DNA from 2 places in the Micrococcus antarcticus genome. Region 2 is predicted to be linked to the other one. Evidence: predicted binding sites of a transcription regulator. Region 2 holds the regulator's gene; the other holds the start of a gene.
The links. The regulator LexA, encoded in region 2, represses DNA repair genes until DNA is damaged. The targets are predictions, from matches to a motif close to TCGAACANNTGTTCGA.

Region 1: the regulator LexA is predicted to act here: its motif matches at 3,042-3,057, upstream of LG274_RS01600 (DUF6504 family protein).

Annotation. Positions count from the first base shown of each region.
Region 1 covers NZ_CP085253.1:327,013-338,972, forward strand. The annotation lists gene LG274_RS01585 (PKD domain-containing protein) at 1-210, opposite strand, end outside; gene LG274_RS01590 (DUF6318 family protein) at 594-1,025, opposite strand; gene LG274_RS01595 (metallophosphoesterase family protein) at 1,673-2,914, shown strand; gene LG274_RS01600 (DUF6504 family protein) at 3,213-3,539, shown strand; gene LG274_RS01605 (DNA polymerase III subunit alpha) at 3,764-7,666, shown strand; gene LG274_RS01610 (DUF222 domain-containing protein) at 7,754-9,517, shown strand; gene thrS (threonine--tRNA ligase) at 9,585-11,603, shown strand; gene LG274_RS01620 (HIT domain-containing protein) at 11,600-11,960, shown strand, end outside.
Region 2 covers NZ_CP085253.1:2,552,203-2,564,162, reverse strand. The annotation lists gene LG274_RS11955 (hypothetical protein) at 1-75, opposite strand, end outside; gene hisH (imidazole glycerol phosphate synthase subunit HisH) at 75-734, opposite strand; gene hisB (imidazoleglycerol-phosphate dehydratase HisB) at 734-1,390, opposite strand; gene LG274_RS11940 (histidinol-phosphate transaminase) at 1,457-2,572, opposite strand; gene LG274_RS11935 (LysM peptidoglycan-binding domain-containing protein) at 2,630-3,001, opposite strand; gene lexA (transcriptional repressor LexA) at 3,249-3,971, shown strand; gene LG274_RS11925 (DASS family sodium-coupled anion symporter) at 3,994-5,511, opposite strand; gene LG274_RS11920 (ATP-dependent DNA helicase) at 5,734-7,830, opposite strand; gene hflX (GTPase HflX) at 7,827-9,440, opposite strand; gene LG274_RS11910 (hypothetical protein) at 9,506-9,769, opposite strand; gene LG274_RS11905 (class I SAM-dependent methyltransferase) at 10,063-10,698, shown strand; gene dapF (diaminopimelate epimerase) at 10,732-11,673, opposite strand; gene miaA (tRNA (adenosine(37)-N6)-dimethylallyltransferase MiaA) at 11,684-11,960, opposite strand, start outside.

The DNA.
Region 1 (11,960 bases), 380 kb from region 2:
GGTCTCCGCGTTGCGGACGCCGCGGCCGGCGTTGTCCGACTCGATCGTCGGCTCCAGGACCAGGAGGGTGCGGACTTCGTCGATGGTGACCGGGGGAGCGGCGTCGCCTGCGGCGCCGATGGGAGCCGGGCCGGTGCCGGTGCCCGTGCAGATGGGGGTGGAGTAGGTGACCTGTGGTGTACCTGTACTGATGTCAGTTGTCTCCGTCATAACCCACTCGCCACCGTCAGGACAGAACTTTTCCTTCTGCTCTTGACAGGTTTTGAAGTCTGGGTTGCCCACCTGGTTCGGGTCGCAGGCGTTCATTGTGACGTTTGTCTTGAGTGAGGGCTCTGGTGCGGACGCCTCTTCTATGTCCCGCGGAGGCGCTTCTGGGTCAACGTCCTTGACGATCCCCGTTCTTTTAGAAACTCCGCTCTGGTGGCACTTCTTTGAGACAGCGATGGACGAAGCGGAGAGTGCGTAGATTGCTTTATTGGTGGTACATTCCTCGGAGATTTGCTGGCCGCGAGCCGGGGTGACGCCAATGATTGCCAGCGTGAGGATCAACAGGGCCATATTCTTGATTGATCTGGTGGTTTTGAATTTCATCGTCATCTATCCCCGCGTCCCTGGAAGGTCATTGATTCTACAAACCAACTCTTCAAGTCATCATCATAGATGAGATCAGCTACCCAAGGGGCGCCCTTTGATTCCGGTACGTTTCCCCCCTCGGGCGTAGAGCCATCGCGCATGTATCCCGTACCGCTGGAGAAATTCATGATAAGCGTCGCGTTATATCCACTAGAAGATGGCCTGAGGCGAGCGGAACTCACATTGGACTGGGTGCCTGTGAACCATCCTTCATTCGAGTAGATGGCCTCCATCGAGCTAATTATGTGACTGCAGAAGGCGCAAGCCTCCCAAGATGCGGTGCGTGTGGGACCCGCATCCCCCGTCTGCTGCATGTAGTAGACCGTCTCCCAGAAGTACTTCACCGCCGCCTCGGCGCCCTCCTGGGTCTCTTCCTTCATGACCTCGGGCATCACCGGCTTCGGCACGTTCTGGGCGGGGCCTTCGGCGGAGGCGGGGACGTACGGACCGCTCGCCGTTGCGCTCGCGGGTCCGCTCCCGCTCCCGCTCCCGCTCGATGGCGCCGTGCCGCCGTCGGGGGTGGAGGGAGATGCGCCGGCCGTAGCCGTAGCCGTAGCCGTGGGGGTGTCAGCGGCCTGCGTGGACGAGACGGGCGCCGTCGTCGTGGTCTCGGTCGGTGCCGGGTCTCCGCCGCCGCAGGCCGTGAGGGCCAGTGCGAGGGCGGCTGCCAGCGATGCGGCCTGGGCGGGGCGTCGGCGGGGCAGGGCGCGTGGGGGTGCGGTGATGGACAAGGTCCCCTCCTCAGAAGACATCCGTTCCGTCCGCCGCCACGGCTCTGATCCCGTGAAGACCACCGCGTGAGCGGCGTGTGAGTGGCGACACTGGCGAGTGTACGCATGCCTCCGCGACACGCGAGGGGTTCTCCACAGGGCGGACCGTGAACATCGTCAGACGCGCAGGTGTCGTGTTCCCGACCGTTCATCTGCTCGTTCCGTGGGCGTTCCGCGCCGGGCATCCCCGGGGTCATCTCAGCCTCCTAACGTCAAGGTCAGCGACGCTTCCGCGACGTCATCGACCGCCGCTTCAGCAGGAGAGAGCCATGACCGATCGCATCCCCGAGTCCCCGTCCGTCGACCGCCGCGGCATCTTCGCCGGAGGCGGAGCCTTCGCCGCGGCCGGCGTGCTGGCCGCAGCCCCCGTCGCCCAGGCCGCGCCTCCGGCCCACGCCCCTGCCCATGGACGTCGCCGTGACGCCGGCGCCCAGTCCATGCCGCTGGCGTTCGGCAAGAGCCGCCGCTTCAAGATCGTGCAGTTCAACGACACCCAGGGCGGCCACGCCGCGGACCGTCGCACCCTCGAGTTCATGGGCAAGGTCCTGGACCGGGAGAAGCCGGACTTCGCGCTCATCAACGGTGACGTCATCGACGGCTCGCCCACCACGGACCTGCAGGTGATGCAGGGGATCAACAACTTCGTCATGCCGATGGAGTCCCGCGGCGTGAAGTGGGCCATCACCTTCGGCAACCATGACGAGGACTCGGTCACGGAGCACGGCACCTCGATGACGGAATCCCGGATCGTGGACTTCGTGCGCCAGTACAAGCACAACCTCAACCCGGCCGTGGACCCGTCCAAGCCGGGCCACTCCGACGCCCAGCTGCTTCTGCGGGGGTCCCGCGGCGCCGCCCCCTCCTTCGCCATCTGGCTGCTCGACTCGGGCCGCTACGCGACCGCCCAGGACGCCGCCGGGCAGTCCACCGAGGGCGTCATGGACTACGACTGGATCCGTCCGCAGCAGATCCGCTGGTACGAGGAGGCCTCGGAGGCCACCGCGGAGCGCTTCGGCAAGGGCGTCCCCGGCCTCATGTTCTTCCACATCCCCACGTTCGAGCACTCCTACATGTGGTACGCCTCCCAGGGCGAGAAGGACGAGGCCCGCCACGCGGAGGCCGTGCGCCGTCACGCTATCGAGGGTGTGAAGCACGAGGACGTCTACCACGGTCTGATCAACTCGGGCATCTACGCCTCCGTGAAGGAGCGCGGCGAGGTCAAGGGCATCTACTGCGGCCACGACCACATCAACACCTACAAGGGGAACTACTACGGCGTCGAGCTCGGCTACGCGCCCGGCACCGGCTTCGACACCTACGGCCTCAACGACGGCACGTGGGATCAGCACACCCTCCGCGGCGCCCGCGTGTTCGAGCTCGACGAGCGCACCGAGGCCGTCTACACCGGCGACACCCGCATCGTCTGGGCCCGTGACCTCGGGATCGACATGAACCCGGAGGGCAAGCCGGTGGCCGCGCCTGCCGCCTTCCCGCGGTACGTGAAGGCCTGAGCGCGGCCCCGCCCCGCCCGGGGGCGTGAGCACGGCGACGTCGGCACCCGCGCGGGTGCCGACGTCGCCTTTTCCCTGGGCCCCCTTAACGTGTCCGCTGCCATCCGTAGTGTCCCTCCCATTGGATTCGAACACATGTTCGAGTACGATCGAGAGTGCGACCTCCGGTCCTCGGTCCCATCGCGGGCCGAGGCTTCCCGACTCTTCCCCTGCCCGCCGTCGCGGGTGGGTCGCGCTCCCGCCGTCCGTCGGCGCCCGCCGGCGGATCCGTCCGCAGCGCACACAGGGAGAGAGCAGCATGGGAGTCTTCACGCAGTCCGTGGCGGTGGAGCGCGCCCCGGACGGCGCGCCGCAGGGCCTGCATTGGAACGGGCGGGACTACGTCATCGCCGAGCGGCCGATGCGCTGGTTCGAGCGTCGCCGCTGGTGGGCCGAGGAGGTGCGGGCCGAGAAGGGCCGCGGGCCGGGCCTGGTGGACCATGAGATCTGGCGCCTGCAGGTGCGCCTCGCCCGGGCCGGCTCCGCCCCCGTGCAGACCCTGGACGTCGCCCACCACCTCGACTCCGGGCGTTGGCGCCTCATTCGCGTCCACGAGGTCGCTCATGACCTGCGGAGGACGGCGTGAGGTCCCGCCCGCCCCTCCGGGGCCTGCCCCCCCGCTTCCGTCATTCGAACATGTGTTCTATTGTGGGTGAGTGGCCGCCTCGGCGGCCACAGGCTGCCCCGACCGCCTCCTTCCCCTGGCTCGGACCCCCGCATGCTTCCCGGCTCGTGCACCCGTCGCGCTTCCCGCGCCGCCCCCGTCGGAGACCCCGGCGGGGTGGTCCAGCACGTCCAGGAGAGCTCCCCATGAGTGACCGCACGCCCCCGCCCGTCCCGTTCCCCCATCTGCACGTGGCCTCGGCCTTCAGCGCCCACTACGGGGTGAGCTGGCCCGAGGACCTCGCCGCGGCCGCCGCCGCGGCGGGCATGGACCTGCTCGCGTGCACCGATCGCGACGGCCTCTACGGCATGGCCAAGCACGTGGGTGCGTGCCTGCAGCACGGCATCGCGCCCGTGGTCGGGGTGGACCTCGCCCTGCGCTGGTCGGAGGAGGACGGCGACGCCGGCCGGGCCGTCATCCTCGCCCGGGGCGGCTCCCACGGGTCCGGCTACCGCGCCCTGTGCCAGGTGATCTCCGCGGCCCATGCCCGTACCACCGGGGGAGCGGGCGGAGGCAGCCCCTGGGCCGCCGTCGCCGAGCTGGCGGAGGCCGCCGGGGGGCGCGTGCCCACCGCCGCCAACCCCGCGAACCCGCCGAGCCCGGAACTGTTCGTGCTCCTCGGGCCGGACTCGGACCTCGGACGCCACCTCGCCCGCCGCCGCTACGCCGCGGGAGTGGGCGCCCTGCGCCGGTGGCGCTCGGCCCTGCCCGCCGGATCTGTGCACGTCGACGTCGTCACGCACCTCTCCGCGCCCGGCCGACGGCTGGACACGGGCCACGCCGTGAAGATGCTGCGCGCCGCCCGGGACACCCGCACGCCCGCCGTGCTGACCAACGCCGTGCGGTACGCCGCCCCGGACGGCGCGGCCACCGCGGACGTCCTCGACGCCGCCCGGGCGCTGAGCTCCCTCGACGCCCTGCACGACCTGCAGCCCAACGGACAGGGCTGGCTCAAGCCCACCGAGCACATGCACCGGCTCGCCCGTGAGGTGTGCGAGGCCGCGGACGAGCCTGCCGCGCCCCTCCTGGAGTCCACCCGCCGCCTGGCCGAGGCCTGCGCCCTCGACCCCGAGAGCGATCTCGGCTGGGGCCGGCCCCGGGTGCCCGAGGCCTCCGTCATCGGGGTGGACGGGCCGCCCGACCGCGTGCTGCACGAGCGGACCCTCGCCGGCCTGGCCGCCCGCTACCCGCGTCTGCACACCGGCTCCGGGTTCGGCACCAGTCAGGAGGCGCGCGACCTGCAGGACCGGGTGGAGCACGAGCTCGGGATCATCTCGCGCCTCGGGTTCGCGAGTTACTTCCTCACGGTGTCCTCCGTGGTGGACCTGATCGAGGGGATGGGCGTGCGGGTCTCCGCGCGCGGCTCCGGGGCGTCGTCGCTGGTGAACCACGCGCTGCGGATCTCCAACGTGGACCCCATGGCCAACGGCCTGATCATGGAGCGCTTCCTCTCGGACGCGCGCTCCACCCTGCCGGACATCGACATCGACGTGGAGTCCGCGCGCCGCCACGAGATCTACCGTGCCGTGTTCGAGCGCTTCGGGGCCGAGCGGACCACGCTCATGAGCATGCAGAACGCCTACCGGGCCCGCGGCGCCGTCCGGGACGCGGGGATGGCCCTGGGCCTGCCGGACGAGGACGTGGACGTCATCGCCAAGCAGCTGTGGCGCTTCTCCGCCTCCAGCTTCCGCGAGGCGCTGCAGCGCATGCCCGAGTTGGGGGAGCTCTCCCGCCGCGTGGAGTCCGGCCGCCGGGCGGGGCGGCATCAGCTGGACCTGCTGGTGGACATCACGGAGCGTCTCGATCGCCTGCCCCGGCACATCTCCATGCACCCGTGCGGCGTCATCCTCGGCGACGCCACCCTCCTGCACCGCACGCCCGTGCAGCCCTCGGGCATGGGCCTGCCGATGAGCCAGTTCGACAAGCACGACATGGACCCCATGGGCTTCCTCAAGCTGGACATCCTCGGCGTGCGCATGCAGTCGGCGATCGCCTACACGCTGGCGGAGGTGGAGCGCATCACGGGGGAGAGGCCGGACCTCGAGCGGGTCCCCCTCGACGACGAGGCGACCTTCAAGATGATCCGCACCACCCACACCCTCGGCTGCTTCCAGATCGAGTCGCCGGGCCAGCGGGAGCTGATCGGCAAGCTCGCCCCCCGCGAGTTCAACGACCTCACGGTGGACATCTCCCTCTTCCGTCCCGGCCCCATGCAGTCGGACATGGTGCGGCCCTTCCTGGAGCAGCGGCACGGCTGGGCGGCGGCCCGCTGCCCGCACCCGCACCTCGAGCCCGTGCTCGCCGAGACCCACGGCGTCACCGTGTTCCACGAGCAGGTGCTGCGCACCATGGACGTCATGACCGGCTGTGGCCTGGCCCGCGCGGACGAGTTCCGCCGGCTCCTCGGCGGGCCCGCCGAGCGCACGGTGGAGGAGTACTTCCGCTCCCACGCGCTGGAGAAGGGGTACGACCTCGACGTGATCGACGAGGTCTGGGGCACCCTCCACGCCTTCGGCTCGTTCGGCTTCTGCAAGGCCCACGGCGCCGCGTTCGCCGTGCCCACCTACCAGTCCGCCTGGCTCAAGACGCACCACCCCGAGGCCTTCATGGCCGCCATCCTCGAGCATGACCCCGGCATGTACCCGGCCCGCCTCATGGTGGCCGAGGCCCGCCGCATGGGCATCCCCGTGCTCCCGGTGGACGTCAACGCCTCCACTCGGCACGTGCGCGTCGAGTGGGTGCCCTCGCACCCGGAGGTGGACGGCCACGGCCTCCACGGGGAGGGCGCCCACGACGACGGCGCGCGTCACCCCGCGGACGGTGGATGCGTGGACGACGACGGCGCGCCCGGTCCTTCCAGGCCCAGCACACCCGGCCCTTCGACGCCCGGCCCACCCGCACCCGGCAGCTCCGCGACCGCCAGCTCCGCGACCGGTCCCGACGGCCGCGCTCGCGGTCGCTGGGGGATCCGCCTGCCCTTGACGAGCCTGTCCGGGTTGAGCGAGGCGGAGGTCGAGCGCCTCGACGCGGGCCGCCCCTACCACTCCCTCGCCGACGTCCGGGACCGTGCCCGGCCCACCAGCCGCAACCTGGAGCGGCTCGCCCAGCTCGGCGCCCTCGACTGCCTGCTGCCGCCCGGCGGGGCGTCTCGCACCGACCTCGTGCACCACCTCGAGCTGCAGCACTCCAGCACGCGGGGCACCGGCCCGGGACGCGGGGCCACCCGTTCGCGGCCCCCGCGGACCCGCCAGGTGGACGGTCAGCTGGCCCTGGACCTGCCGGACACCGAGCTCAGCGCCCTCACCCCGATGTTCCCGTCCCCGCCCACGGCCGCGCAGGTGCGCACCGAGCTGGACCTCACCGCTCTGGACGTGACAGCCCATCTCATGGACTCCCACGCGCCGTACCTCGACGCCCTCGGGATCACCCGCGCGAAGGACCTGCTGCGACTGCGCTCGCAGTCGCGCGTGCTCGTGGCGGGGGTGCGCGTGGCCACGCAGACCCCGCCCATGCGCAGCGGCAAGCGGGTGGTGTTCCTCTCCGTGGACGACGGGACGGGCTGCGTCGACGCGTCCTTCTTCACCGAGGCCCAGCACGCCTCGGGGGAGATGCTCTTCTCGGCGCGCCTCCTGCTGATCGAGGGGACCACGCGACGCACCGGCCCGCAGGCCGTCTCGGTGCAGGCCGTCCGCGCATGGGACCTGCACCGCTCCGAGACCCTGCCCGACCCCGACTACCTCGACGCCACCCGGGAGCAGTGGCGGCGCTGGCTGGCCGCCGACCGGAAGGCGGCCGCGGTCCGGCGTCGCGGCGGCACGCCGGGCGGGCCCGGCGGCGGGGCGTCCCTGCCGGACATCCCGCACCACGGCACCGGCGGCTGGCCGGTCAAGGTGCGCCCCGAGGCGCTCGTCGCCCAGGACGCCGAGCGCGTGGAGGCTGGGGCGAGCGCCGGGACGCCGCAGGCCACGGCCGAGGCCCCGGGGTGCAGCACGCCCATACCGGTGCCCCACCCGGACACGTGGGAGCTGCTGCCCACGCCGGAGCGGTGAGCCGTCCGGCACGGATGAGGGGCTGCTTAACGTGTCCGGGCCCCGTGATGGACTGCATGAGGAAAGGGGGGGGGAAGAGACATGGACGTGATCGGTGAGACCAGGCGCGTGATGAACCCGTCGGCGCGCCTCGGCAACGCCGCTGACGGCGCCGGCAGCGGCAGTGCAGACCGGAGTTCCGGCGAAGGCCTCGGCGAGGGTCCACGCTCGCCTCTCGGCGCGCCGGTCGCGGACCTGCTCGGGGCCGCGCAGTCGGACGTCCTGGCTCTGCTCGAACGGCTCGGGGACCCGGAGTGGCACCCGGAGGCCGAGGACCTGCGGCTCCCGGCCCTGCTCCAGGAGGTGGAGCGGCTCGCGCGCACCGTCGCCGCGGTGCAGACCTCCCTCGCCGGGCACCTCGCCCAGGTCTACGGGCACGAGGCGGATCGTCATGAGCTCCTGGGCATCCCGCCGGGCAAGAGCCCCCACCGGGACGAGGCCGACTGCCTGCGCTCCCTCCTCCACATCGACCGCCGGGACGCCCAGCGCCGACTCCGCCGAGCCGAGGCCACCCGACCCCAGCGCGCCTTCGCCACGGCGCCGGTCGCGGAGCCGCAGCTGCCCGCCATCGCCCGTGTGGTGGCGGCCGGTGCCGCCGAGCCGGGGGCCTGCGACGTCGTGATCGAGACGCTGATGCGTGCACGCACCGACGCCCTGATCGCCGGCGTGCCTCGGGACGAGGTCGAGGACCTGGTCGACGCGGGAGAGGCCATCCTGGCGGACCAGCTCCAGCGGATCGAGCCGGACGGCATCCGTCGGCTCTGCGCCCGGTGGCGTCAGAACCTCGACGCCCTCGTCATGCCGGACACCGCCGCGCCCACGGAAGCGGAGCTGAACGCCGCCCAGGGACTGTTCCACCGGGGCCAGCGCCGTGGGCTGCACCGGTGGGACCTCCACCTCACCGACGCCCAGCATGAGGTCCTGCAGACCGTGGCATCCGCCGCGACGAACCCCCGCGCCGTTGCCGGCGTGCAGGACGCCGGCTCGGCCCCGGACCCCCGGACGCGCGGGCAGCGGCAGGCGGACACGCTGGTGAGCGCCCTCCAGGCGGCCCTCGCGCATGCCGGTGCGGAGGCATTGCCCTCCACCGGCGGGAACCGTCCGCAGGTGCTCGTCACGATCGACCATCGGACGCTCCTCGGGGAGCTGCGCGCCGCCGCCGACGGACGCATGGGGTCCGCCGTGTCCACGGCCGACCTCACTGGACCGATCGACCCCCGCGAGATCCGGCGCATCGCCTGCGACGCGGACATCATCCCCGCCGTCCTGGGCGGCGAGGGGGAGATCCTCGACCTCGGCCGGGCGCGTCGTCTCTTCACCCGTGCCCAGCGGCGGGCCGTGACGGCGCGGGACGGCGGATGCGCCGCACCCGGCTGCGCGCTGCCCGCCAGCTGGTGCGAGGTCCATCACATCGGCCACTGGGAGCACGGCGGGCCCACGGACGTGGCCAACGGCGTGCTGCTCTGCTCGCACCATCACCAGGCCGTGCACGCCGGGTGGTGGGAGGTGTCGGTCATCGAGGGCGTCCCGTGGTTCGTCCCGGCCCGCCACCTCGACCCGGACCGCACGCCGCGCCGGAACCAGCATCACCGGACACGCCCGGGCCCACCCGTGGCGGCTCCTGCTCCGGCGAGGCGGGAACCACTCCCTCCGCCGGAGCGACCAGCCCTCCCCGAGCCCTGGACCCGGCTTCAACCGCCCCTGCGGATCGGTCGCGCCCAACGGAGCCCCGGCGGGTGGGAGGAGTCCGCCGCGTCGACGCGGGTCGGCGCCCTCCTGCGTCGTCGCCGCCCTGTTCCCGCCCGCCCCTAGAATGGGGGCGGCTGGCGGTGGCCTCCGTATGCCACACGCCCAGAAGCCTGACCCGAGAAGGAGCACCGTGTCCGAGCCGAAGAACATCCTGCTGACCGTGGACGGCCAGATGCGGGAGGTGACGCACGGCATCACCGGCCTGGAGCTCTTCCGGGAGCAGCCCACCACGGTGGTCATGCGCGTGGACGGCCACCTGTGGGACCTCGCCCGCGCAATCCCGGCCGGCGCCAGCGTCGAGGCCGTGGACATCACCGAGCCCGAGGGCCTGAACGTGCTGCGCCACTCGACCGCCCACGTGATGGCCCAGGCGGTGCAGCAGCTGCGCCCCGACGCCAAGCTCGGCATCGGCCCGTACATCACGGACGGCTTCTACTTCGACTTCGACGTCGCCGAGCCCTTCACCCCGGAGGACCTCAAGCAGCTCGAGAAGATGATGCTGAAGATCGTCAACGCGAACCAGCAGTTCCGCCGCCGCGTGGTCACCGAGGACGAGGCCCGCGCCGAGATGGCGGAGGAGCCGTACAAGCTCGAGCTCCTGGGCAAGAAGAACGAGGCCGACACCGCGGGCGAGGGCGCCTCCGTGGAGGTCGGCGCCGGCGAGATCACGGTCTACGACAACGTGGACCGCAAGTCCGGCGACGCCGTGTGGTGCGACCTGTGCCGCGGCCCGCACCTGCCGAACACGAAGCTCATCTCCAACGCCTTCGCGCTGACCCGCTCCGCGGCCGCCTACTGGCTGGGCAACGAGAAGAACAAGCAGCTGCAGCGCATCTACGGCACCGCCTGGCCCACCAAGGCCGACCTGAAGGCCTATCAGGAGCGGCTTGCCGAGGCCGAGCGACGCGACCACCGCAAGCTGGGCGCGGAGATGGACCTCTTCTCCTTCCCGGACGAGCTCGGCTCGGGCCTGCCCGTGTTCCACCCGCGCGGCGGCATCATCCGCAAGACGATGGAGGACTACTCGCGCCGCCGCCATGAGGAGGCCGGCTACGAGTTCGTCTACACGCCGCACATCACGAAGCAGCACCTCTACGAGGTCTCCGGGCACCTGGACTGGTACGCGGACGGCATGTTCCCGCCCATGCAGATCGACGAGCAGCGCGACCCGGAGACCGGCGAGGTCACCCGGCAGGGGCAGAACTACTACCTCAAGCCGATGAACTGCCCCATGCACAACCTCGTGTTCCGCTCCCGCGGCCGCTCGTACCGCGAGCTGCCGCTGCGCCTCTTCGAGTTCGGCTCCGTGTACCGCTACGAGAAGTCCGGCGTGGTCCACGGCCTGACCCGCGTGCGCGGCATGACCCAGGACGACGCCCACATCTACTGCACGCGCGACCAGATGAAGGACGAGCTCACCACGACGCTCACCTTCGTCCTCGACCTGCTCAAGGACTACGGCCTGGACGACTTCTACCTCGAGCTGTCCACGCGTGACCCGGAGAAGTCGGTCGGCTCGGACGACATCTGGGAGGAGGCCACCCGCACCCTCGCCGAGGTCGCCGAGGGCTCCGGCCTCCAGCTCGTCCCGGATCCGGGCGGCGCCGCGTTCTACGGGCCGAAGATCTCCGTGCAGGCCAAGGACGCGATCGGCCGCACCTGGCAGATGTCCACCATCCAGCTGGACTTCAACCTGCCCGAGCGGTTCGACCTCGAGTACCAGGCCGCCGACGGCACGCGTCAGCGCCCCGTGATGATCCACCGCGCCCTCTTCGGCTCGATCGAGCGCTTCCTCGGCGTGCTCACCGAGCACTACGCGGGCGCCTTCCCGGCGTGGCTCGCCCCCGAGCAGGTCGTGGCCATCCCCGTGGCCGAGGCGTTCAACGACTACCTGGCCGACGTCGTCGCGAAGCTGCGCGCCGAGGGGATCCGGGCCCGCCTGGACGACTCCTCGGACCGCTTCCCGAAGAAGATCCGCACGGCCTCCAAGGAGAAGGTGCCGTTCGTGCTCATCGCGGGCGGCGAGGACGCCGAGGCCGGCGCGGTCAGCTTCCGCTTCCGCGACGGGTCGCAGGACAACGGCGTTCCCGTGGACGAGGCCATCGCCCGCATCGTGAAGGCGGTCCGGGAGCGCGAGGTCACGGCGTGAGCACCCCCGACGGCGACGCCGCGGCGACGGACGGCTTCGGGCTGCCCGGCGTCCCGGACGCCTTCGATCGGCTCTGGAACCCGCACCGCATGGCGTACATCAACGCCGGACCGGACCAGGTGAAGGACGAGCACACGTGCCCGTTCTGCGCGGCGCCGCATCGCACGGACGAGGAGTCGCTGATCGTGCACCGCGGGCGCACGGCCTTCGTGATCCTCAACCTGTTCCCGTACAACCCGGGGCACCTGCTGATCTGCCCGTACCGCCACGTGCCCATGTACACGGACATCACGGCGGAGGAGACGGCGGAGATGGCGGAGCTGGCCCAGACGGCCATGCTCGCCCTCGAGGGGGCCA
Region 2 (11,960 bases):
CTGCGTGCGCATCGACCAGGCGGCACCGAGCAGGATGCCGCCGAGGGCGAGGTAGAGGACGGACCAGTAGGGCATCAGAGGGTCTCCAGCCAGTTGCGGAGCAGCGCCTGCCCGGCCTCGCCGGACTTCTCGGGGTGGAACTGCGTGGCGGACAGCGGCCCGTTCTCCACGGCGGCGATGAAGTCCGCGCCGTGGTGCGCCCACGTCACCTGCGGGGGGCGCATGGTGGGGATGGTCTGGTCGAACTCCCAGCGCAGCACGCCGTAGGAGTGGACGAAGTAGAACCGCTCGTCCTCGATCCCCCGGAACAGCGCGGAGTCCTCCGGCGGTCGGACGGTGTTCCAGCCCATGTGGGGCAGGACCTCGGCCGGGAGCTCCTCGACCACGCCGGGCCACTCCCCCATGCCATGGGTCCGCTCGCCGTGCTCCACCCCGGCGTCGAAGAGGACCTGATGGCCCACGCAGATGCCCAGCACGGGGCGACCACCGGCCACGCGGCGGCCGATCCAGCGGGTGCCGCCGACCTCGGTGAGAGCGCGCATCACCGAGGCGTAGGCGCCCACGCCGGGCACGAGCAGCCCGTCCGCGTCCAGCACGGCGTCCGGATCCCGGGTGAGCTCGACGACGGCCCCGGCGCGCTCGAGGGCGCGCACGGCCGAGTGCACGTTGCCGGAGCCGTAGTCCAGGACGGCAACGCGCGGGCGCACCCCGGGCACGGACGTGGGCGCCGCCATCAGAGCGCGCCCTTCGTGGAGGGCACGTCGTCCACGCGCGGATCGTCCTCGACGGCCGCGCGCAGAGCGCGGGCGAACGCCTTGAACTGGGCCTCCACGATGTGGTGGGGGTCGCGGCCGCGGACGACGTCCATGTGCAGGCAGATGGCCGCGTGCTGCGTGATCGCCTCGAAGACGTGCCGGGTCAGGGAGCCGGTGAAGTGGCCTCCGATGAGGTGGTACTGCTGCCCGTCCGGCTCGCCCTCGTGCACCAGGTACGGACGCCCGGAGACGTCCACGACGGCGCGCGCGAGCGCCTCGTCCAACGGCACGGAGGCCTCGCCGAAGCGGCGGATGCCCCGCTTGTCCCCGAGGGCGACGCGGAGCACCTCGCCGAGCGTGATCGCGACGTCCTCCACCGTGTGGTGCACGTCGATGTGGGTGTCCCCCGTGGCGCGGACCCTGAGGTCGATCCGTGAGTGGCGCGAGAGCGCCGTGAGCATGTGGTCGTAGAACGGGACACCCGTGGAGATGTCCGCGGCGCCGGAGCCGTCCAGGTCCATCTCCACGTGCACGTCCGACTCGCTCGTGGTGCGCTCCATGCGCGCCCGGCGTCCGGAGATCAGCTCGGCTGCCACGGGTCCTCCTGGGGATACGGGGGTGACGGTCGCATCCATCCTAGGTTCGGCGGCGCATGCCCGGCCGCGCGCGTCGTTGCGTCTCGCGCGGCGGCCGGCGCGGGGTCACCGTGCACCCGCGGCGAGGGCCTCCTCGAGGGCGGTGAGGAACGCGGTGGTCTCCTCCTCCGTGCCCGCGGTGACGCGCAGGTGGTGCGGGATGCCGACGTCGCGCACCAGCACCCCCCGCTCGAGGAGCGCCTCCCACACGGCGTGCGCGTCCTCCAGGTGGCCGAAGAAGACGAAGTTCGAGTCCGAGACGGCCGGGTCCAGGCCCAGCTCGCGCAGCCGGGCCACGATCCGGTCGCGCTGGGCCTTGATGTCCGCCACGGTCTCCAGGAGCGTCTCCACGTGCTCGAGGGCGGCGATCGCGGTGGCCTGCGTGACCGAGGAGAGGTGATAGGGCAGGCGCACGAGGCGCAGGGCATCCGCCACGGCCGGGTCCGCGGCGAGGTAGCCGAGGCGGGCGCCGGCCAGGGCGAACGCCTTGGACATGGTGCGGGTGACGATGAGCCGCTCGCGCCCCTCCAGGAGGGTGAGGGCCGAGGGCGTGCCGTCGAGCGCGAACTCGGCGTAGGCCTCGTCCACGACCACCATGGCGCCCGGGCCGCCCTCGGCCTCGTTCCGGGCCTGGGCGGTGTAGACGGCCTCGATCACGTCCAGCCCGAGGGCGGTGCCCGTGGGGTTGTTGGGCGAGGCGAGGAAGACGAGGTTCGGACGGTGCTCGCGCACCATGGCCGCGGCATGCTCGGCCGAGAGGGTGTGGTCCGCGGCGCGCCCGCCGTCGACGAATGCCGTATCCGTGCCCGCGGCCAGCAGCGGATACATGGAGTAGGAGGGGAGGAAGCTGAGGACGCTGCGGCGCGGCCCGCCGAAGGCCTGGAGGATCTGCTGGAGCACCTCGTTGGAGCCGTTGGCCGCCCACACGTGTGCCGCGGTCAGCCCGTGGCCGAGGTACCCGGCCAGGCTCTCCCGCAGCCGGGTGAACTCGCGGTCCGGGTAGCGGTTCAGCCCCCCGGCGACCTGCGCCACCCGTGCCACGACGGCCTCCGCGACCTCCGGGGGGACGGGGTGCGTGTTCTCGTTCGTGTTGAGCATGAACGGCACGTCCAGCTGGGGGGCGCCGTAGGGGCTCTGCCCGCGCAGGCCCTCGCGCAGCGGGAGGGAGCTCAGATCGGTCATACGGGCCATTCTAGGAACAGGAGCACGCCGAGCGCGCCGTGAGTCGCCGGCCAGCCCTCAGTCCCCCGCGGGCACGAACAGGGACTCGCCCAGCTCGAGCTCCCGGCCCTCCAGGCTGTTCAGCTCGGCGATCCGCGTCATGGTGGTGAAGGGGTCCTCCTCCGGCGCAGCCTCGGCGGCGATGGACCACAGGCTGTCCCCCGGCATGACCGTGACGGTCTCCAGACGCGCGCCCGGACCCTCGGAGGAGACCGCCGCAGGGGAGGTGAGGACGCCCGCGAGGAACGCCGCGACGACGGTGAGCACGGCCGCCGCCAGCATGAGCGGAAGCCCGCGGAGCACGAGACGGCCGCGCCTGTTGAGGCGGAACCCGCTCGGAGCGGGGCGAGCGGGGACGGGACGGGAGAGAGGTGCGGTCAGGGTGGTCATGGTGATGGTCGCCTTCCTCCCGCTGCGGGCGGGAATTCGAACGTGTGTTCGAACCTGTTCGAATCCATGTCTAGCACACACCTTCGAGACACGCCCAGCGTGGATCGAACATATCTTTGGATCCGGTGACGGACTCCACTAGGGTCGAGGGCACCGGACGTGCTCCGACCCGCGGTGGATCGCCTTCAGGGCAAGACCATCAGCAGGGGTGGACACGCTAAGCGACCTCGGGAGAACGGACCGCCGCATGGCCACCCCTGACCACCAGACCCCAGCCGGGTCCGCCCCCTCGCTCACGTCCCGCCAGCGGCGGATCGTGGAGACCATCCGCCACGCGATCGCGGAGTGCGGCTACCCCCCCTCCATGCGGGAGATCGGGGACGCGGCGGGCCTCGCCTCGCTCTCCTCCGTCACGCATCAGCTCGGCCAGCTCGAGCGCTTCGGCTACATCCGCCGCGATCCGGGCCGCCCCCGCGCGCTCGAGGTGCTGCTGGCCGAGGACGGGACGACGCTGACTGCCGAGACGGCCTCCCCCGTCGCCCCGGTCTCCGAGCTCCCCCAGATCCCCTCGTGGCACACGGACGCCGCCGAGGGCGACGCCGTCTCCATCCCGTGGGTGGGTCGGATCGCGGCCGGCGGCCCCATCCTCGCCGAGCAGCAGGTGGAGGAGGTCATGACGATCCCGCGCCGCCTCACGGGTGAGGGCGAGCTGTTCATGCTCCGCGTCTCCGGCGACTCGATGGTGGATGCCGCCATCTGCGACGGCGACTGGGTGGTGGTGCGCCGGCAGGAGACCGCGGACAACGGGGACATCGTGGCCGCGCTGCTCGACGACGAGTCCACCGTGAAGACCTTCCGCCAGCGCGACGGCCACACGTGGCTGCTCCCCCAGAACACCGCCTACGAGCCCATCATGGGTGACCACGCCACCATCATGGGCCGCGTGGTCACCGTGCTGCGGGCGCTCTGAACGGCGCCCGCGGCGCGGACGGTCAGACCAGGCCGAGCCACCGCCAGTACGTCGCGGAGAAGAGCAGGACCATGAGGTAGCCGATCACCGTGATGGGCAGTCCCGCCTTGAGGAACTGCATCGGGGTGAACGCGCCCGTGCCGTACGCGAGCATGTTCTGCGGCGCGGAGACCGGCAGCAGGAAGCCGAAGCAGATCAGGAACTGCATGATCACGACGAACCCGAGGCCGCCCTCCGCGGCGTTCGGGATGGACGCGGCGAAGGCGATGAACACCGGGATCAGGGCGCTCGAGAGCGCGGTGGCCGAGGCGAAGCCCAGGTGGATGAGGATCGTGAAGGCGCCCATGACGGCGATCAGCGCGACGATCGGCAGCTCGGCGAGGCCGAGCGCGGTGAAGGTGCGCTCGGAGAGCCACGCCGCGGCGCCCGTCTTGAGCAGCAGCGAGCCGAGCGAGATGCCCACGGCGAACACCACGAGCGTGCCCCAGTTGACGAGCTTCTCCACGGTCTTCCACGAGAACACGCCGACGCGCGGGAGCAGGAGGAAGGCGACGGCGGCCAGGGTCACGGTGGTCGCATCGACGGGATGCAGGACGCCCTGGGTGGCCCACGCGGTCACCAGGAGGACGGCCACCACCGTCAGGCGCATCTCCTTGCCCGCCATCGGGCCGAGGGCGGCGAGGTCGCGCTGGACGACCTCGCGACCGCCGACCATGCGGTCCGTCTCCGGCTTGATGGCCCAGCGCATCACGAAGTAGAGCACCACGGACATGACGGCGGCCCACGGCGCGCCCCAGACGAACCACTCGAGCCACGTGATCTGGCGGCCCATCTGGTCCTGGATGAAGCCGACGGCGACGAGGTTCTGGGCCGCGGAGGTCATGATGCCGATGTTCCAGATGGAGATGGCCTGCGCGGCGGTGATGACGAGCAGGGCGCTGAGCTTCGAGTCGGTCGGCATGCCGAAGGCCGCTACGAGGCCCATGAGGATCGGCACCACCGCGCCGGCGCGTGCCGTGGCCGACGGGACGAAGAAGGACAGGATGATCGTGATGACGATCGTGCCGATGAGGATGTTGCTCGTCTTCTCGCCGGCGAACTTCAGCACGAGCAGCGCCACGCGCTTGTGCAGCCCCGTGGCCTGCATGGCGGCGGCGAGCACGAGGGCGCCGGCCACGAGGGCCACCCCGGAGTTGGAGAAGCCGCCCAGCGCGAGCCCCAGGGCGCCTGACGTGCCGAGGGCGGTCTCCGGGTCCGCCATGTCCGGGGCGAATCCGACGAGGAACGCGATCAGCCCGATGATGAGCACGGCGCTGACCGGGTAGGTGACGGCCTCGCTCACCCACACGATGACGGCGAACGCGAGGACCGCGAGCGCCCGCTGTCCCGCGACGGAGAGTCCGAGCTCCTGCAGGCCGGGCATCAGGGCCACCGCGGCCATCGCGAGGACGGCCAAGGCCAGCCACACCGGCTTGAGGTTCAGGTGCGCCAGGAAGGAGTCGTGGTGGCGATTCGCCGCGCGCTCGTGCGCCCGAACCACCTCCCGCTCCTCGCGGGCCTGGCCGCCCAGGGAGGCGCGGCGTTCGGCCGTCCTCCGCAGTCGATGGGATCCTGAGGTCCTGCCGGTGGCCAGGGCCGCCCGCCTTCCCGCCGCGCGCGGCGGCGTGCTCGCTCCGGAGGGCCACGGGGCCGGGGCCCTCACCACGATTCTAGGCCTGACGTGGGCTCCTGACGGCCGCCGGCCGGGTGTCGTCGGACGCCCTCAGTCCTCCTCGGCGAGGCGCGCCAGCACGCCCCGCACCACCTGCCGGTCCGTGGTCCGCCAGAAGTCCGGCAGAGCGCTCGTGATGTAGCCGCCGTAGCGCTCGGTGGCCAGACGTGAGTCCAGCACGGCGACGACGCCGCGGTCCCCGACGGCGCGCACGAGGCGGCCGGCGCCCTGGGCCATGCGGACGGCGGCGTGCGTGGCCGACACCTTCATGAACCCGTTGCCGCCGTGCCGGGCGATGTCCCGCGTGCGCGCCTGGGAGAGCGGGTCGTCCGGGCGCGGGAACGGGATCCGGTCGATCACCACGAGGCGCAGCGAGGAGCCCGGCACGTCCACGCCCTGCCACAGGCTCATGGTCCCGAAGAGGGAGGCGTCCCGCTCCTCGGCGAACTGCCGGACGAGTGCGGAGAGGGTGGCATCGCCCTGGCACAGGATCGTCTGCGTCGGGCCCAGGCGGCGGCGCATCTCCGCCGCGGCGTCCTCGGCGGCCCGCCGGGAGGAGAACAGGCCGAGCGTGCCGCCGTTCGAGGCCTTCATGAGCTCCCCGAGCTCGTCGAGGGACTCGGGGGAGGCCGTCCTCCCGGGACGCGGCAGGTGCCGGGCCACGTACAGCACGCCCTGGCGGGGATAGTCGAAGGGGCTGCCGACGTCGAGGGCGGTGTACGCGGGGGCGTCAGGCCCGGCGAGGCCGACGTCACCGGCCACCGAGTCGAACCGCCGCTCCCCCGTGCCCACGGTCAGCGTGGCGGAGGTGAGCACCGTGGTGGCCTTGCCGAAGAGCCCCTCACGCAGCTTGCCTGCCACCGAGATGGGGGCCACGTAGAGCTGCGGCGGGTCCTCCTCGTTGCCGGGCTGCCAGCCGACGCCGGGCTCGAAGTGCCCGGGCCGCGTGGCCCACAGGACCTCCGGGAAGTCGGCCTCGGGGCGCGCGGCGAGCATGCGCTCGGTGACCTCGAGGACCTCGACGAGGCGGGAGCGGGCCATCTGGTGGCCGCCGTCGCCGTCGGCCTCCTTGTCCTTGCTCTGACCGAGGTCTGAGAAGCACTGCCGGGCGGCGGCGAGGACGGCGGTCAGCGCCTGCTCCTGCACCTCGTCCGGGCCGGTGGCGAGCAGCCCCGAGGGGGTGCCCGCGAAGGCGCGGTCCAGGGCAGCACCGGCCTTCACGAGGTCCTCGACCGCCACCGAGGTGTGGCGCCGGACCGAGGTGGCGGCGCCGTGCACGATCGAGCCGGAGAGCTGGCCCGTCACCGCGCCGGTGACGCGGTCCTGCAGCTCGTGCGCCTCGTCCACCACCACGGCGGAGTAGGCGGGGAGCACGGCGAGTCCCTCGAACGCGCTGATCGCGAGCATCGCGTGGTTGGTGACCACCACGTCGGCGTCCGCGGCGTCCGCGCGGGCGTGCTCCGAGAAGCACTCGTCCGCCATGGGGCAGCGGGACGCGCCGAGGCAGTCGACGGCCGAGACCGAGACCTGCCGCCAGGCGCGGTCCGTCACGGGGACCTCGAGGTCGTCGCGGTCGCCCGTCTCCGTCTCGTCCGCCCACGCACGCAGGTACATGACCTCCTTGCCCAGCAGCGACGACGGCCCTGAGGCCCCGTCCGAGGCGGAGCCGATCACGCCGCCGTCGTCGGCCACCGTGAAGAGGGCCTCCTCGCCCTCGTCCCCGGGATACTCGCCGTCCACCTTGTGCCGGCACAGGTAGTTGGAGCGCCCCTTGACGAGCGCGACGACGGGCTCGCGCGGCAGCTCCCCCTTCAGCGCCTCCACGAGGCGCGGGGCGTCCCGCTTCATGATCTGCGCCTGGAGGGCCAGGGTGGCCGTCGCGATCACGACGGGGTCCTCCTGGTCCATGGCGTGCTGCAGCGCCGGGATTAGGTAGGCCAGCGACTTGCCGGTGCCGGTCCCGGCCTGGACCAGCAGGTGCCGCCGCGACTCGAGGGCGCGCGCGACCTGCAGGACCATCTCCTTCTGGCCCGCGCGCTCCTGGCCGCCCGTGGCCTCGACCACGGCGTCCAGGAGCCGCAGCGCCTCCCTCTCCCGATCCGTGCGGGGGGCCGAGACGGCCCACTCCGCGGCGTCCGTCCCGCTCATGAGGCGTCGGAGTCCACGCGGTGCTCCGCGAGCTCGGCGGCGATGTCCTCGCGCACGAGGACGGTCAGGCGGGTGCCGCTCTCCTCATAGGCCTCGGCGAGGATCTCCGCATCCGCAGAGTGCAGGCGCGAGACCACGTCGCCCCGCGTGAACGGGACGAGCAGCTCGAGGCGCACGCTGGGCCGCGGGATCGTGGCCGCGATGGCCTTCTCCAGCTCGTCGATGCCGGCGCCGGTGCGGGCCGAGACCACGACGGTGTGCGGCTCCTTCGAGCGGATGCGGGCGATGACCACGGGATCCGCCGCGTCCGCCTTGTTCAGCACGATGATCTCCGGGATGCGCTGCGCGTCCACCTCGGCCAGCACGCCGCGCACGGCGGCGATCTGCCCCTCGGGGTCCGGGTGCGCGCCGTCCACGACGTGGAGGATGACGTCCGCGTCCGCGACCTCCTCCAGGGTGGAGCGGAAGGCCTCCACGAGCTGCGTGGGAAGGTTGCGCACGAAGCCCACGGTGTCCGAGAGCGTGTAGCCGATGCCGTCCGGGGTCACGGCCTTGCGGACCGTGGGGTCCAGGGTGGCGAACAGCGCGTTCTCCACGAGCACCCCCGCGTGGGTGAGGCGGTTGAGCAGTGAGGACTTGCCCGCGTTGGTGTAGCCGGCGATGGCCACGGACGGCACCCGATTGCGCCGGCGGTTGGCCCGCTTGGCCTCGCGCGCCGGCTTCATGGCGGAGATGTCCCGGCGCAGCTTGGCCATGCGCGTGCGGATGCGTCGGCGGTCCAGCTCGATCTTCGTCTCGCCAGGGCCGCGGGAGCCGATGCCCTCGCCGCCGGCCGCACGGCCGCCGGCCTGGCGCGACATGGACTCGCCCCAGCCGCGCAGGCGAGGCAGGAGGTACTCGAGCTGGGCCAGCTCGACCTGCGCGCGGCCTTCGCGGGACTTCGCGTGCTGCGCGAAGATGTCCAGGATCAGCGCGGTGCGGTCGATGACCTTGACCCGCACCACGTCCTCGAGCGCGCGGCGCTGGGACGGGGCGAGCTCGGAGTCCACCACCACGGTGTCCGCGCCGGAGAGGGCCACGATCTCCGCGAGCTCACGGGCCTTGCCCTTGCCGAGGAACGTGGCCGGGTCCGGGGTCGCGCGGCGCTGGATGACACCGTCCAGCACCTCCGAGCCCGCGGTCTCCGCGAGCGCGGCGAGCTCCTGGAGGGAGTTCTCGGCGTCCTCCGCGGTGCCCTCGGTCCACACGCCCGCCAGGACCACCCGCTCGAGGCGCAGCTGGCGGTACTCGACCTCGGACATGTCCTCGAGCTCCGTGGAGAGCCCGGCCACGCGGCGCAGGGAATGGCGCGCGGCCAGTTCGTCCTGGTCGCCGTCGAACTCGGTGTGCTCGTCCCCGCCCTCGGCGAGCGCGAGCGCGCGGCCCCCGACGACGGACGCCCGATCGCGCGTCTCGGAGGCCTGCTCGGACGCGTCGTCCCCGCCGGACGCGCGGCGGGCGTCGTCGGCGGCGAGGATGCGGTCGATCACGGCCTGGATCTCGTCCTCGGATCCTGCCGCGGCGGGTCCCGGCCCGTTCTGGCCGGCGGTGTTCTGGTGCTCTTCAGTCATGGTCTCCTCTGGGCGCCCGTCGGTGGGGCCCGGTTCGAATCAGCGTAGTGGGTGGGGCGGACGCGCTAGCGGCCCTGTGGAGCTCGGGCGACGCCCTCGCGGGTCCACGCGTCCAGCCGGCCGGTTCCCTCAGGCAGCCGCGCGATCAGCGCCTCCAACGGTGCGGTGGCGATCCCCCTGCCCTCGTGGTCGGGGTGGACGTCGAGGATCCCGAGGACCTCACCGCCCGAGCCGACGGCGACCCACCGGGTCGAGGGGAAGGACAGGGCGCGGCAGCGCAGCCAGCTCGGCGTGTCCGGCGGGCGCGCAGGGCGTAGCGTGATGCTCATGGGGATGTCCTGTTCGCGTCAGCGGGGCCCGGGCGCACGGAAGCGACGCCTCAGGGGCGGGATGCGGGGTGTGACGGCGGCCGGAGCGGGGCTCCACGGCGGGCGTCAGGCGAACAGCAGGAACATGAATGACACCCTACCCGGCCCCCACCGCAGCGGGAAGCCTCTCCCCCGTGGGCGAACACCCTCTCCGACATGGCGCCGCAGGCCGCCCCGGCGCCGCCGACCACGCCACGGTCCCCGTGAACGGCGCCGGCCAGGCGAGACGGTCCGCGGCCCACCGCCTGACTACGATGGTCCGCGTGAGTCAGCCAGCCCACTACTTCTCCCCCGACCCCGGGACGCCCGAGCGACGCCGGCGGATCGAGGTCGAGCTCGCGGGCCGGACCGTGGCCGTGCAGACGGCCAACGGGATCTTCTCGCCCGACGGGATCGACAAGGGCACCGCCGCCCTGCTCTCCGTGGTCCCCGTGCCGCCGTCGCACGGCGCCTTCCTCGACGTCGGCGCGGGCTGGGGACCGCTCGCCCTCACGCTCGCACTGCGCTCGCCCGAGGCCCACGTGACCGGCGTCGAGGTGAACGAGCGGTCGATCGGTCTGGCCCGGGACAACGCGGCCGCCGTGGGCGCCGAGAACGCGGTGTTCCTGCGGCCCGAGGACGTGCCGGCGGACGCGGGCTTCGACCTCATCTGGTCCAACCCGCCCATCCGCGTGGGCAAGGAGGTGCTCCACGAGCTGCTGGAGCGCTGGCTGCCCGCGCTGAACCCGGGCGGCGAGGCGTGGCTCGTGGTGCAGAAGAACCTCGGGGCCGACTCGCTGCAGCCCTGGATCGCCGGGATGCTCGAGGACCGCACCCCGGGGGCGTTCACCGTGCGGCGCGCGGCGACCGTCAAGGGGTTCCGCATCCTGACGGTGACCCGGCAGGCCTGACCCGCGGCCGGAGCGTCGGCCGGCGACCGGGTCTCAGCCGCGCAGCTCGCCGTCGAACACGAGCTCGGCGGCCCCCGCGAGGACGACGTGCTCCTCGCCGTCGGAGGCCAGGACGAAGTCCACCGCGAGCACGCCGCCCGGGACCTCCACGAGCCACGAGTCCGCGCCCTCGGGCCCGGCCCACACGCGCATGGCCGCCGCGGCCGCGCACGCGCCGGTGCCGCACGACTGGGTCTCCCCCACGCCGCGCTCGTGCACGCGCATCCGCACCCGGCCCACGCCCCCCTTGACGAGCGGCTCGTGGGCAGCCACGAACTCCACGTTCGTGCCGTGCGGCGGCTCGGGATCCACCTCGGGAGCCGTGTGCAGCTCCAGTGCCTCGAGCTCCGCGAACGCCCCGAGCGGGACCACCGTGTGGGGGTTGCCCATCGAGATGCTCAGGCCGGGACGGGCGTCCGTCAGCCCGGTGGCGCGCACCATCGAGTCGGCGGCCGCGTCCTCCGCGAGCTCCGGGTCGATCAGGCTCCAGGGGCCCATGTCGATCGCGTAGCCGTGCTCCATGCGGGTGACGGACTTCGCGCCCGCGCGGGTTCCGATGGTCAGCGCCGAGCCGACGGGCAGGTCCACGAGCTCCTTCTCCACGAGGAAGTGGACGAAGACGCGCACGCCGTTGCCGCACATCTCGGCGACCGAGCCGTCCCCGTTGCGGTAGTCCATGAACCACTCGGCCTCGGGAGCCGCGGCCAGCACCTCACGGCCCTCGGGGAGGTGCGCCGAACGCACGGCGCGGATGACGCCGTCGGCGCCGATCCCCTGGTGGCGGTCCGCGAGCATCGCGATGCGGGAGGGCTCGAGGTGCGCGTTGCCGTCCGGGTCGGCGATCAGCACGAAGTCGTTGCCCGTGCCGTGGCCCTTCGTGAAGGGCAGCGTGGGCGTGGTGTCGACGACGGCGGAGGCGCCGGGCAGGAGGCTCATGCGGGCCAGTCTAGGAGGCGGGCTCGGCGGCGAGCACCGCGAGGGAGCGCTCGAGGACGTCGGGGGCGAGGGCGTCGACCCAGCGCACGCGGGGATCGGCGCGGAACCACGTCTCCTGGCGGCGGGCGAAGCGCCGGGTGGCCACCACGGTGCGCTCGACGGCGTCGCCCAGGCTCGCGGTGCCGTCGAGGACCTCGAGCACGGGCGCGTACCCGATGGCCTGGGAGGCGGTGCGCCCATCCCGCAGGCCGGCGGCGTCGAGGCGCCGCACCTCCTCGACGAGCCCG